One region of the Pseudoalteromonas sp. AS71 genome, then DNA from elsewhere that is predicted to be linked to it. Evidence: predicted binding sites of a transcription regulator. Region 1 holds the regulator's gene; each other region holds the start of a gene.
What was found. Region 1 encodes LexA, which represses DNA repair genes until DNA is damaged. Its sites were predicted from a motif close to TACTGTATNNNNATACAGTA; they were not measured.
Positions count from the first base shown of each region.

Region 2: a site for LexA is predicted at 1,360-1,379, ahead of dinB (DNA polymerase IV). Genes of this name have one in related genera too.
Region 3: a site for LexA is predicted at 1,488-1,507, ahead of WNY98_RS14330 (exonuclease domain-containing protein). Genes of this name have one in related genera too.
Region 4: a site for LexA is predicted at 1,103-1,122, ahead of uvrD (DNA helicase II). Genes of this name have one in related genera too.

Region 1 covers NZ_JBBMQZ010000021.1:12,997-16,214, forward strand. The annotation lists gene WNY98_RS15575 (membrane protein) at 1-194, opposite strand, end outside; gene WNY98_RS15580 (hypothetical protein) at 508-888, shown strand; gene WNY98_RS15585 (PaaI family thioesterase) at 889-1,329, opposite strand; gene lexA (transcriptional repressor LexA) at 1,497-2,114, shown strand; gene coxB (cytochrome c oxidase subunit II) at 2,597-3,218, shown strand, end outside.
Region 2 covers NZ_JBBMQZ010000001.1:208,395-211,612, forward strand. The annotation lists gene WNY98_RS01065 (aldo/keto reductase) at 1-262, opposite strand, end outside; gene WNY98_RS01070 (thioesterase family protein) at 272-706, opposite strand; gene WNY98_RS01075 (hypothetical protein) at 875-1,051, shown strand; gene dinB (DNA polymerase IV) at 1,392-2,444, shown strand; gene WNY98_RS01085 (leucyl aminopeptidase family protein) at 2,574-3,218, shown strand, end outside.
Region 3 covers NZ_JBBMQZ010000018.1:75,005-78,222, forward strand. The annotation lists gene WNY98_RS14320 (competence protein CoiA family protein) at 50-793, shown strand; gene WNY98_RS14325 (tyrosine-protein phosphatase) at 896-1,390, opposite strand; gene WNY98_RS14330 (exonuclease domain-containing protein) at 1,519-3,218, shown strand, end outside.
Region 4 covers NZ_JBBMQZ010000045.1:2,860-6,077, forward strand. The annotation lists gene WNY98_RS20405 (dUTP diphosphatase) at 1-69, opposite strand, end outside; gene WNY98_RS20410 (YacL family protein) at 175-543, opposite strand; gene WNY98_RS20415 (hypothetical protein) at 660-884, opposite strand; gene uvrD (DNA helicase II) at 1,187-3,218, shown strand, end outside.

The DNA of each region.
Region 1 (3,218 bases):
AGGGAGGCAACATAATCAGCTTGCGTAAATGGGTTATTAAGAGTGCGTGTTGCAAGATGCTTCCCATGAACTTTATCAAGAGGGATAGCGCTCATTACTAAACCACCTAATAGCCAAGCTAAAATTTGTAATGCTAATAAATAACCTAACCATTTATGTAACTTGCGAGCATGTTTAAATATTTTTTTATTCATGTTTTAGTCTTATTATTTTTAGAGGCTAGTTTATTACATTAATGAGATAAGTTACTGCGACATTTTGTCGCAGTTTAAACTATAGCTTACTGTAATCATTTAAGAATAAAAAAGATTACACTTAAATTGCTAATATGATTTATTTGTATAATTGAGCTGAATGTTTGATATCTAGCTAGCTTTAAATGCTAATAAATACTTAAAAGCTGCGAAATATCCATATAAAGTGGTTAATAGAGCATAGTTGATTTGGTATAACGGTAAAACTGCGTTAAAGTTTGCAATGAAATTATTAGAGGATAAATACGAAACGATGTCGGAAATTCAATTTTTAAATGTAGATCTTGAGCTTGAATCAAAGCAAGATATTAGTTTGCTAGTGGCGGACTTAAAAAAAGTCGCTACGATTTTACATTATGACAAAGACGAATACCGTCAATTAGCGCGTATTGAAGCAACAGGTGTAGTAAACACGCCTGACAAAGCAATAAACCATATATGTGAGCTTATTGAGTCGTGTTCGCGTAACGCGCTAAAGCAATGGTTAAGCTGTTCACGTAGAACTTTTGATATTGGTTTTGAATCAGGCACTTCTCCTAAGTGCTTTAATCAAGCCTTAGATGCAGATACATTACTACGTATATCTGCGATTGGTGCGGGTATGGAAATTACAATTTACCCAATCGAAAAGTAACTATCTTCGCTCTACGACTGCTGCGGTCATTTTAGATACGCAGCACAGCTCATTGCGGCTATTTGTAATTTTTATTTCCCATACTGAACTACGTTTACCGATATGAAATGCTCTTGCCGTGGCTGTTAAAGTGCCGTTACGAGACGCTTTTAAATGACTTGCGCTAATTTCCTGTCCCACGCAGTAAAATTTTGTAAAATCGACAACAAAGTTAGCTGCATAGCTGGCAACTGTTTCGGCAAGTACAACGTTAGCACCGCCGTGAACCATCCCCATTGGGTTATGATGCTCAGGAATTGCCGGCATTGTGGCAACCAAGTAATCATCGCCAATCTCTGTGATTTCTATCCCCATAGTTTTCATCAGCGTACCTTGACCATTTATACCTTCATCTAGCTGTTTGCAAAACTCTAAAGTAATAGGTTGATACCAAATACTCATAATGACTCCTTTGCTTTTTTTATCATTTATAAACTTAGCTTTAGTTATATCCCTAAAATGTACACAAGTGAAATTACTTTGGCTATTTTAAGGCTTAATTTAAATTTGCGATTTTTATTTAACTGTATATACTCACAGTTAAATGTACTGTATGGAAAACCAGTTGTATGCGACCATTAACGAACCGCCAAGCTCAAATACTCGAACTAATTAAAGTTTTTATTAAAGACACTGGTATGCCTCCTACACGTGCTGAAATAGCGCAAACATTAGGTTTTAAAAGTGCCAATGCTGCTGAAGAACATTTAAAAGCACTTGCTAAAAAAGGCGCAATTAAGATGAAGCCAGGTGCAAGCCGTGGTATTCAGTTAATTGAAGAAGAAGAGCCAGAACAATTAGGTTTACCGCTTATAGGGCGTGTTGCTGCTGGTTCACCTATTTTGGCGCAAGAGCACGTTGAAAGTCACTGCAAAATCGATCCATTAATGTTTAAACCGGCTGCAGATTTTTTACTACGCGTTAACGGTATGAGCATGAAAGATATTGGTATTATGGATGGTGATTTACTTGCTGTACATCGTACTCAAACTGCTGAAAACGGACAAGTTGTTGTTGCGCGCTTAGACGAAGACGTAACTGTAAAACGTCTTGAGAAAGCAGGTCGTAAAGTATTACTTCATGCTGAAAACGACGATTTTGAATCTATTGAAGTAGATCTTGAGAATGAGTCTTTTAATATTGAAGGCTTAGCCGTTGGCGTTATAAGAAACGCTGATTGGATGTGACTTTAAAAATAGCTTTTAAACAAGCAGTTTTATAAATGCGTACTAATTAGTACGCATTTTTGTTTTAAAATTTGTACTAAAATAGGGCGTAAACAGCCCACTGACTATTCAACCTGTAAACTTTTTTGCACTTATAATTTCCCCTCCAAATGCGTTAAACCCCTTTGTTTTTCTCATCTTTTGAACTTCCTGTTGCCTAGCTAGTTGCTGATTTTTTGTTAATTACCCAATTACAACCTGATTGTTTTTTCTACTAAAACTTGCTTGTTGTTCATTTTTTAGCTAATTGTTAATGTGCTGAGCTAATAATAACTCACAGCTTTTTAGTTTTGAGAACACACAATATACACAAACATGTTGTTGGCGCAGCAAAACCAATCAATATTAAATGAGATTGGCTAAAAAAATAAAAATAACGAATTGGCGTTTAAGCCGTATGCCTCTTCGCTTTGCATTCGCAATAGCATCAAAGGAGCCACCACATGGGTAAACTGACCTCTACCTTGTGGCTTATATTATGTGTTTTTTCGCACCCAGTTTTGGCTAACAGCCAATACAATATGCGCAAAGGCGTAACCGATATAAGCAATAATGTATATCAGCTGCACATGACCATATTTATAATATGTTGTGTGATTGGGGTGATAGTGTTCGCAATTATGTTCTGGGCACTTATTCATCACCGTAAATCTAAAGGGGCTGTACCTGCCCAATTTCACGAAAGCACTAAAGTAGAAATACTTTGGACTGCAATTCCGTTTGTTATTTTAATTGCTATGGCAGTACCAGCCACTAAAACCCTAATTGCAATGGAAGATGCCAGCAAAGCTGATCTCACTATTAAAATTACAGGCTCACAATGGAAATGGCATTATGAATATATGGGTGAAGATGTAGAGTTCTACTCTATTTTATCTACCCCGCAAGATGAAATCGCGAATCTTGCAGATAAAAATCCTAACTACTTACTTGAGGTTGATAAGCCTCTTGTACTGCCAATAAATCAAAAAGTACGATTTTTAATGACTTCTGACGATGTTATTCACTCTTGGTGGGTACCTGATTTTGCAGTTAAAAAAGATGCGAACCCCGGCTTTATAAATG
Region 2 (3,218 bases), on a different contig from region 1:
TTGTGGCAAGTACTACATCGCCACGCTTTTGCTGATTACGCGATAGCCAGTCGCCAATAATTTCCTCGGTTTTGCCATAGGTCTCTGGAGAAGGAGGCACAGCATACATTTCGGCTGTATCAATAAAGTTTACGCCTTGCTCTAGCGCGTAGGCTATTTGTTCATCAGCATCGCTTTGAGTATTTTGTTTACCCCAAGTCATACTGCCTAAACATACTCTTGAAACGTTAATACCACTGCTGCCAAGTGGGCTGTATTGCATGAGAATTCCTTATTGATCGTCTTGAGAGTAGCTAACTAACGCTGATAAAAGAGGCTCTGCAATTGGCGCTTTTTGGCCTGTTTCAAAATCAAACATAACCACTTTTGAAGTGCCTGTTGTTGTTATAGCGTTTTGCGCGTGACTAAATACGGTGTAATTCATAACAAATCGATCTGTTTTTATATCAGAAATAGTAACGCCAACTGTAAGCGTATCTGGAAAAGTAACTGGGCGTTTATAACGAATGTTGTTTTCGCTTATTACCGGACCTACGCCATTAGAGCTTATTGTATCGAACAGATTTATTTTATTTAAGAAGTCGATTCGGGCTATTTCAAAGTAACGTAAATACACCACATTATTTACGTGTTGTAGTGCATCCATATCAGCCCACGCTACGGTGATGTCGGTATGGATAGGGTGCTGATCTTTAAACGTTTGCATTATTTATTGGCCCTTAATTTTAAAGTATTTAGATTATCAATATGGAGTTGTGAGCTCAAGGTAATTAATAGCATGTTTTTTTATAAGATGATTGTACCTGTTTAATTTTAGGTCTACAGTTAAATTACACAGACAAACACAAACACAAAAACACACACAGAGGTATGTATGCACAATATAATTAATTGGTCTTTAGCTTGTTTGGTTTTTATAGCCTCATTTACCTGCTACGCAATGGGTAATGAATCTGGCGCTATTATTTTGATGTTAGCGGGGTTTTTCTTCGAAGTTATGTTTTGGTTACGTGGCCATAAAGAGCCAGAAGATAATAAGCACTTTTTTTAATCGCTAACTAGGGCCTGTTGACCTTTCAGGATTAAAATTTGTTCAATCTAGGGGCTATTTAATCGCGGCGCGAGGTTTGTGACCTAGTGGGCTAAGTAAAAACCGAGCAACAAAGAGTAAATTGCCCCTAGGCAGAACCCTTCGGGCAGCGTATGTTTGGCATTTGTGCTACGTTATCGCCTATTTATGGGGAATAACCACACTACATAGGCTCTGCCTTGCCTAAATACCAAACATACTGCTGCAAATTTAACCTCGAAAGATAAACAGGCCCTAGGCTTGCTTATCACATTTGATTCTATAATAATGGCTGTATAAATAACCAGTTGTTGTTGTGGTGATGAAGAAGTTTATTCACATAGACATGGATTGCTTTTATGCAGCAGTAGAAATGCGAGATAATCCTAAACTTGCATGTGTACCGCTTGCTATTGGAGGCAATAGCCGACGAGGCGTGCTCTCAACCGCTAACTATATAGCGAGAGAATATGGCGTACGATCGGCTATGTCGAACTATCATGCTAAACAATTATGCCCCGATTTAGTTATTGTTCCTGGGCGCATGGCTGTATACAAAGAAGCTTCAAATCAAATACGCGAAGTATTTAGCCGCTATACAGACTTAATAGAGCCTCTCTCCCTTGACGAAGCCTACCTAGATGTAACAGACAGCACCGCTTGTAAAGGCAGTGCTACACTAATTGCACAGCAAATAAGAGCCGATATTTACAGTGCCACAGGATTAACTGCATCAGCAGGTATTGCACCAATTAAGTTTATTGCCAAAATTGCCAGTGACGAAAAAAAACCGAATGGTCAGTTTGTCGTTTTGCCTCATGAGATCGATGACTTTTTAGCGCAATTACCGCTGGGGAAAATTCCGGGGGTGGGTAAAGTAACGCTCGAAAAACTCAATTTAAAAGGCTTATATACCGGCAAAGATGTACGTGAAAAGGGCGTAAATTGGATGCAGCAACATGTAGGCAATTTTGGTGTATCGCTTTATCAAAAATGTGCAGGTGAGTATATTGGTAAAGTATCGACAGATCGCATTAGAAAATCTCTGAGTGTTGAACATACCTACGAATACAATAAAACAAGTTTGCAAGAGTGCTTAGATGAGCTTCCAAAACTCTTAGACGAATTAGTTTTAAGGCTTAATAAGCAACAATTACAAAACCGTATTAATAAATTGAGTGTTAAGGTGAAGTTTGCAAATTTTGTAGTAACCTCAGCCGACCAGGCATACCACGAACTAAACACTGAAATACTTGTTCAACTACTTACCAAGGCTTATCAAAGAGGTTTACAGCAGCCTGTACGATTACTTGGTATAGGCGTTGGTATTAAAAGTGAGCCAGAGCAAAACTTTCAACTGAGTATTCTTGATTAAGCTGTAAAGCCTGTAACTCCAAGTTGCCATTTATTGATAGGTTATGTGATTAGCTCATCGCTCCTTACTGGTCTTCAATATTTAAATCGACGATAATAGGGGCTTATGTTTTCTAACAGGACCTTATTTATGGCATACCCTCAAGCGGTTAGTGCAAGCCTTGAATGCACATCTCATGATGCGCTTATTATTATTAGTAATGACTTTTCTCAGTTACCAAATAACTCATTACGTGATGCTATTTTAGCTCAAGCAAACGTAGATTCTCGCATCGGTAAGCAAGTTACTTTATTAGTAATTGAAAACAAGCGCGTTGTACTTGCGCCAACCGGTCCGTTAAATAGAGATTACGACGACGTGCGTCGTTATTTTGATGCTGCTAAATTAGCAATTAACGAAGCAAAAGCGTCGGGCAGTATTAACCCTGCATTATTTTTACCAAATTTAAATGGCGATAGCCGTTATCAGCATGCTTTAGAGGTTGCTTATTTAGGCGCTTGCCAAGCCTTATGGCAGCCATTAGAAGCGCGTGAATATCACGGTGAAAGCATTGAACCAATTACACAGATTGGTTTAGTTGGCGCAAGCGAGCAAACTATTAAAGCTGTTAATGCAATTGCAGCTGGCCAATATGCAGCGCGTGACCTGTGTGGTACTGAACCTGAGCGTATGGCTCCCCCACGTTTTGCTGATTACTGCGTTGAATTGTTTAAAGGCTCAAACATTGCAGTTGACGTAATTGATGATATTGCAGCTATTGATAAAAACTACCCA
Region 3 (3,218 bases), on a different contig from region 1:
ATCCAGCAGCGGCTGATTGAGGCATTATACAACCGAGTGTTATGTACTTATGAAATTTTCATTAGTTGACGGATTTAAGCAAGCTCCTCTGCCTAAGATGAAAGGAGTTTGTATATATTGTGGTAGCCCAACCGTAGCAAAGTGTGGTTCAAAAATTAGATGGCATTGGGCGCACAAGGTAAAATGTAGTTGTGATCCTTGGTGGGATAATGAATCCCAATGGCATCGAGATTGGAAAAATCATTGGGAAGATCATAATCAAGAAATAGTATACTTTGATAAAAGTGGTGAAAAGCATATTGCAGATGTTGTTAATGAGCAGAATATTGTAATTGAATTTCAAAACTCCCCAATGTCTGAAGCTGAGTTGAAATCAAGAGAGGATTTCTACGGGGATATGATTTGGGTAATAAATGGTCGTAATCTAGCGAAAAACATAAAATTACGTGCGATGCTTCCTGATCCTCTGCATGAATCAATGGAAGATATATCTATTCATTCAAGTAATCATAAAACTCATTTCGTTTATTCTTTTATTTCTGAGTATCGAGGTCCGAATGAGTTAGTAGAAATACATAGCTCAGATAAAATAGATGGAATAATTAAATCCACGCATGTAGGACACTTCCTCTTTGAGTGGAAAAGGCCTAGATATGTTTGGTTTAAAGCAAAAAAACCAGTTTATTTGGACTTTGGACAAGGTGTCATCTGGCAATTAATGCGTTTTAACAATTATAGTAGTTTCTGTATTAAGGCATGTATTAAAAATGATTTCTTGGCAAAGTTTAAATGAGTTGCATAACAAGTGATCAATCTTATCAGTGCTAATTCATTACAGGCTATAAATAGAATTATTAGCACTATTTATAGTGCTAAATCCTCCCCAACCTCTGTCTCACACCTCAAAGTTCTCAAAGTACTCTTTTTGTAGCTCTATAGTCAGTGCTTTTGGGCGAATGCCTTGTACTAGGCCGTATACTTCTTCTTTTGTGTAACCTACCGAATTTAAAATAAGTGCAGCGACCAACCCTGTGCGGCCAGTGCCGCCTTTGCAATGTATGGCAATGGTTTGCTTTTGTAATATGGCTTGTAATATATCGGTTTTGTGGGTGTTCCAGCGTGATGTAAAAGGCTGTTGTGGTGCTTCGTCGTCATTTATAGGTAAATGAAACCAGGTTATATCGTGCTTGTTGCACTCACTATTAATGGTTTCTACGTTGTTTTTTTCAAGCTCCTTTTGCGGCATAAGTGAAAGCAGTATGTTAGTGCCAGCAGCCTTTAATGTGGCGATTGAGTCAGCTAGGTTTTGTGTTTTTGTACCAGGGCAAGGCGTAAAAATAATATTTGCGCCGTTATTGAGTGATAAAACATCGTATGGGTGCGCGCTCATGGTAAGTCCTTTATTTTTAATGAATTTGTTTTAATAAGCTCACTATAGCGTGTTTTAGTTACAAGTTTAAGATTGAATAATAAGCATAAATACTAGATACTGTTTTTATATACAGCTGTGGCGATATTATGAAAAAAGAATTACCAGCAAAATACTATTTAGCGCATTTTAGAGAGCTTATTGAGTTTGTAACAAGTAAATGTATGCATTTACTTGAGCCTAAACATAGTGAATTTATTAGTAAAATTAACCAGCTTGATGAGCAAAGCCTGTGCATGTTGGCGCGTGTGTACTCGCGAAAGCCTTATTTGGTTCAGGCGCAATCGCTCAATTATGAAGAAATAACATCGCCACATCAGGCTATTTATACGCTTAAAAAAGCCGATATTTTATTTGAGCCAAACGAGCAGTATTATTCGCAGCTTTTAGCGCACTTAACCAAACCTTCTTTGGTTGAGTTGCTAAGTAATTACGGCGAGCAAATAAGCTTTAAAAAGAGCGCCGCTAAAGGGGCGCTGGTGGATATCGCGCGTGAGTTTTTTAAAGCATGCCCACAAGAGCTTGCGCCACTTTATAGCCAGTATGTAATTAATAACCGCAGTGATTACTACGAGTATTTTGAGTTTTTATTTGCAGGCAGACTAAGCAGTGGCGATGTAAATCATCAAAACCGTTTTGTAATGCGAGACTTAGGCTTAACCGCTACGCGCGAAGGGCACAGTGAGAGCTTGTCGCGCTTTGAAACACTAGACGAAGCGCAATCAAACTATTTATTAAACCGTTACCGGTTAGCGTTTAAAAATATAACCGATAAGAGCGACTATGTTGCCTTAGCGTCGCAGGTTTTAGTGCAAGCTGCACATGGTGCAATTGCCGTTGCATTAAAAAATAAATTATTAGTTAGGCTTTATAGGCAATTAAAAGGTGTTGATAGCGAACTTGCTTTTAGCTTACTTGAAGGGTGCGTGGATGATAGCGAAGCACAAGAAATTCAAATAAGAGAGCAATACAGGCTTGGCAATAAAGAGTGGGTAAAAGCACGATTAGAAGCCATTATCGAAAATCCACTTACTGATGATTTGCTGTATTTTGCTGACGATTTTTTAATGCGTAAGTTTAATAAAAAAACACGCTCGCGTTTAAGTGCCATGCTTGCCGACACTCAGTGCGTGCTAGAAATAGATGAACTGTACCGAGGTGAAGTAGAGCAGGGCGTAAACGATTATTATACTCGCCAAGGTATGGCTGTATTTAATACCGAAAACACGCTTTGGCAAAGTTTGTTTGGTTTAGTATTTTGGCATGAGTTATTTATAGAGTCGCCTTACCCGCCATGCAATGAGTTTGATATTTATCCGCAAGTATTAAGGCTTGGTAATTTTTATGAAGCGCAGCAAACACAAATAAATGAGCGCTTAGCGCAGTGCCAAACGTCGCAAGCATTACTTAATTTGGTATGCAAAAATGCAGCGCAATACTTTGAGCAACCTAACGGCTTGTTTAGATGGCGTAGCAATTTATTAGAGCCACTAGAAGCGCTCATTTTAAACAGCCCTATTAAGGCGTTAATTGCGCACTTAACAGCCATGAGTAAACATTATTTACAGCTAAAAGATGGCTACCCCGACTTAATGGTTATCAATAATGGCCAAGTACATTTTGAAGAAGTAAAAGCCCCAGGCGATAAGCTTAGGCGCAACCAATTAACCACTATTGATAACTTAAAAAACGTAGGCTTTACAGTACACATTGCTGCGGTTAAATGGTTTGTAGATCCTAACCGTATTTACAGTGTGGTCGATATAGAAACCACAGGCGGCTTAAAAGG
Region 4 (3,218 bases), on a different contig from region 1:
ATGTACTTTAGTATTCATGGCGTTTTGCATTTCTAGCATCACTACTAGCTTGTTTAAATTGGCAGACATATCAATTCCTGTCGTTTTGGTTGGCGTAATTTTCGTTGGTGTAATAATACAGATAAAATGCTGATTGTGCATTGCTGTATATTTTTATTAGTGTGCTAATTATGTTTATCGTGACGTCGTAAACTCATGCCATGAATCAATTAAATCAATGAAATCTTCAAAGCCACAACCACTACTTAAACCATTTTCTTCAAGCGCTAAATCGTCATCTTGATACGCTATTAGATCTTCGCTATCTTGATGAAGCGCATGGGCTTCAAATAATGCTTCGTCTTTCGTTAAGATTAAATCTATTTCTTGACCCTTCAGCGTTAGCGGCTCATAGCTTGAACTTACCGATGCAATAAGCGCTTGCACCATGGCCACTTTGTCTTTGCCTATTTCTTCGTTTAGCCAGCGACCAATAATAGCGTGTTCACTGCTTATTTTAATACGTAGCCCACTAATAGGGTCGCGAATAAATTGATATTCCATAGGGTTTGCCTGTAAATCTTTAATTGCGTAATTATATACGTAAACGCCCGTAAACCACAGGACATATAAAGCAAAATAGCGCCACAAGGGCGCTATTTTATTCAACTTTAAAGCCGTTAACTTCGCGATCTATAACGCGCTGCGTCAATGATCGACCATAAGTAAATAATAGGCACAAGTACAAAACCTACAAGCACATAAATTAGTGCATAACTTATTATAATAGCGAGTGCAAAAAATATAGCCGCTAAAATACGCCCTTGCACTAACTGCCCTAAACCAGGAAAAAATATATTACATAATGCTGCGATTACGTTACCGCCAGAACCTTGATCTGCCATACTAACCTCTGTATTTATTTGATTTTATAATTATTTACTTACACACTTTATGCCAATTTATTAAAGCTTACAAATCAAATAGTTAAATTAGCCTAGATTTAGAGAGTTAGTAAATTTTGCTAACTTTAGGTCAAATTAGCAATTTTTGTTATGCGTTTACGCTTTTTATTCGCTTAGTTAATTAGCAAGTTACTCGTTTTGAACACTATTTTATAAATAGCTGTTTATAAAAACAGTATTTTATTTAGCCTAACAAAAACACCTGTTATACTGGCCACAATATTGATTAAAAAGGCGTAACGATGGACGTTTCACAATTACTCGATGGCTTAAATGACAAACAACGCGACGCCGTTGCAGCCCCACTACAAAACATGCTGGTATTAGCAGGTGCTGGGTCTGGTAAAACACGAGTGTTAGTTCATCGTATTGCGTGGCTTATGCAAGTTGAGCAAGCCTCCGCTTACAGTATTTTTGCAGTTACCTTTACTAATAAAGCAGCTAAAGAAATGCGTGGCCGCGTTGAAGAAACACTAAAAGCGCCTGTAGGTGGTATGTGGATTGGTACTTTCCATGGTTTATCGCATCGTATTTTACGTGCTCATCACCGTGAAGCTAACTTACCTGAAGCCTTTCAAATTTTAGACTCTGACGATCAGCTTCGGATGATCAAGCGCTTATTAAAATCGATGAATATTGATGATAAAAAATGGCCTGCTAAACAATTTGGCTGGTACATAAGCGCCAAAAAAGATGAAGCACTTCGCCCTAAAGATATCCAAGCATACGATATTAACGAGCAAATGATGCTGCGTGTTTATGCCGCCTATCAAGAGGCCTGTGATAGAGCGGGCCTAGTTGATTTTGCTGAAATATTACTACGCAGCTACGAAGTATTAAAAAATAACCCTACGTTACTACGTCATTATCAGCAACGCTTTGCACATATGCTCGTAGACGAGTTCCAAGATACAAATACCATTCAATATGCTTGGTTAAAGTTACTTGCTGGCGATACTAACAGCATTATGATTGTAGGCGACGATGACCAAAGCATTTATGGTTGGCGTGGTGCTAAAATCGAAAACATTAAACGTTTTTTAACTGACTTTAGCGCAGAAACCATTCGCCTTGAACAAAACTACCGTTCAACCGCGACTATTTTGAAAGCGTCCAACGCATTAATTCAAAATAACTCAGAACGTATGGGTAAAAGCTTGTGGACCGACGGTAACGATGGCGAGCCAATCTCTATTTATGCAGCATTTAATGAGTTAGACGAAGCACGCTTTGTAAGTAGCAAACTACGCAGCTGGTTAAATGCAGGTAATGCCCTACAAGATGCCGCAATTTTATACCGTAGTAACGCGCAATCTCGTGTACTCGAGGAAGCTATGCTACAAGAAGGCTTAAAATACCGTATTTACGGTGGTATGCGATTTTTCGAACGACAAGAAATTAAAGATGCGTTGTCGTACTTACGCCTAGTAGGTAATCGTCAAGACGATGCCGCGTTTGAGCGTGTAATTAACACGCCAGCACGCGGTATTGGCGACAAAACATTGAGCCATATACGAGATTGTGCACGAGCAGAATCGTTACCGCTTTGGTATGCCGCAAAAGCAATTGTAGAACAACAGCATTTATCTGGTCGTGCTTCTGGTGCCGTAAGTAAGTTTGTAGAGCTAGTTGAACAAATTGAAGATAAAATTAGCGATCTAACTTTGCATGAGCAAGCCAAGTACACAATTCAAACCTCAGGCTTGATGGCAATGTACCAAGCTGAAAAAGGTGAAAAAGGCCGTGCTCGCGTAGAAAACTTAGAAGAGCTAATTAGCGCATGTGACCAGTACGAACTTCCTGAAGACGAAGAATACAGCTCGCCTTTACAAGGCTTTTTAGCACATACATCACTTGAGTCAGGTGAAGGACAAGCAGAAGAACACGAAGACGCCGTTCAAATGATGACACTTCACTCAGCTAAAGGCTTAGAGTTTCCGTTAGTGTTTATGGTGGGCGTAGAAGAAGGCATGTTCCCTTCTCAGCAAAGTAACGAAGAGTCTGGTCGTTTGGAAGAAGAGCGCCGCCTTTGTTATGTAGGCATGACACGAGCAATGGATAAGTTATACATTAGCCATGCTGAGAGTCGCCGTTTATACGGGCAAGAAAAATACCATAGCCCATCACGCTTTTTACGCGAAATACCTGAGGACTGCGTTGAAGAAATTCGTATTAAAACACAGGTTTCTCGCCCGCCTGCCGCCGGGCGTTTTAGCGCATCAGTTAGCCATGCCGCATTTGAAGACAGTGGCTTTAACTTAGGGCAACGAGTTT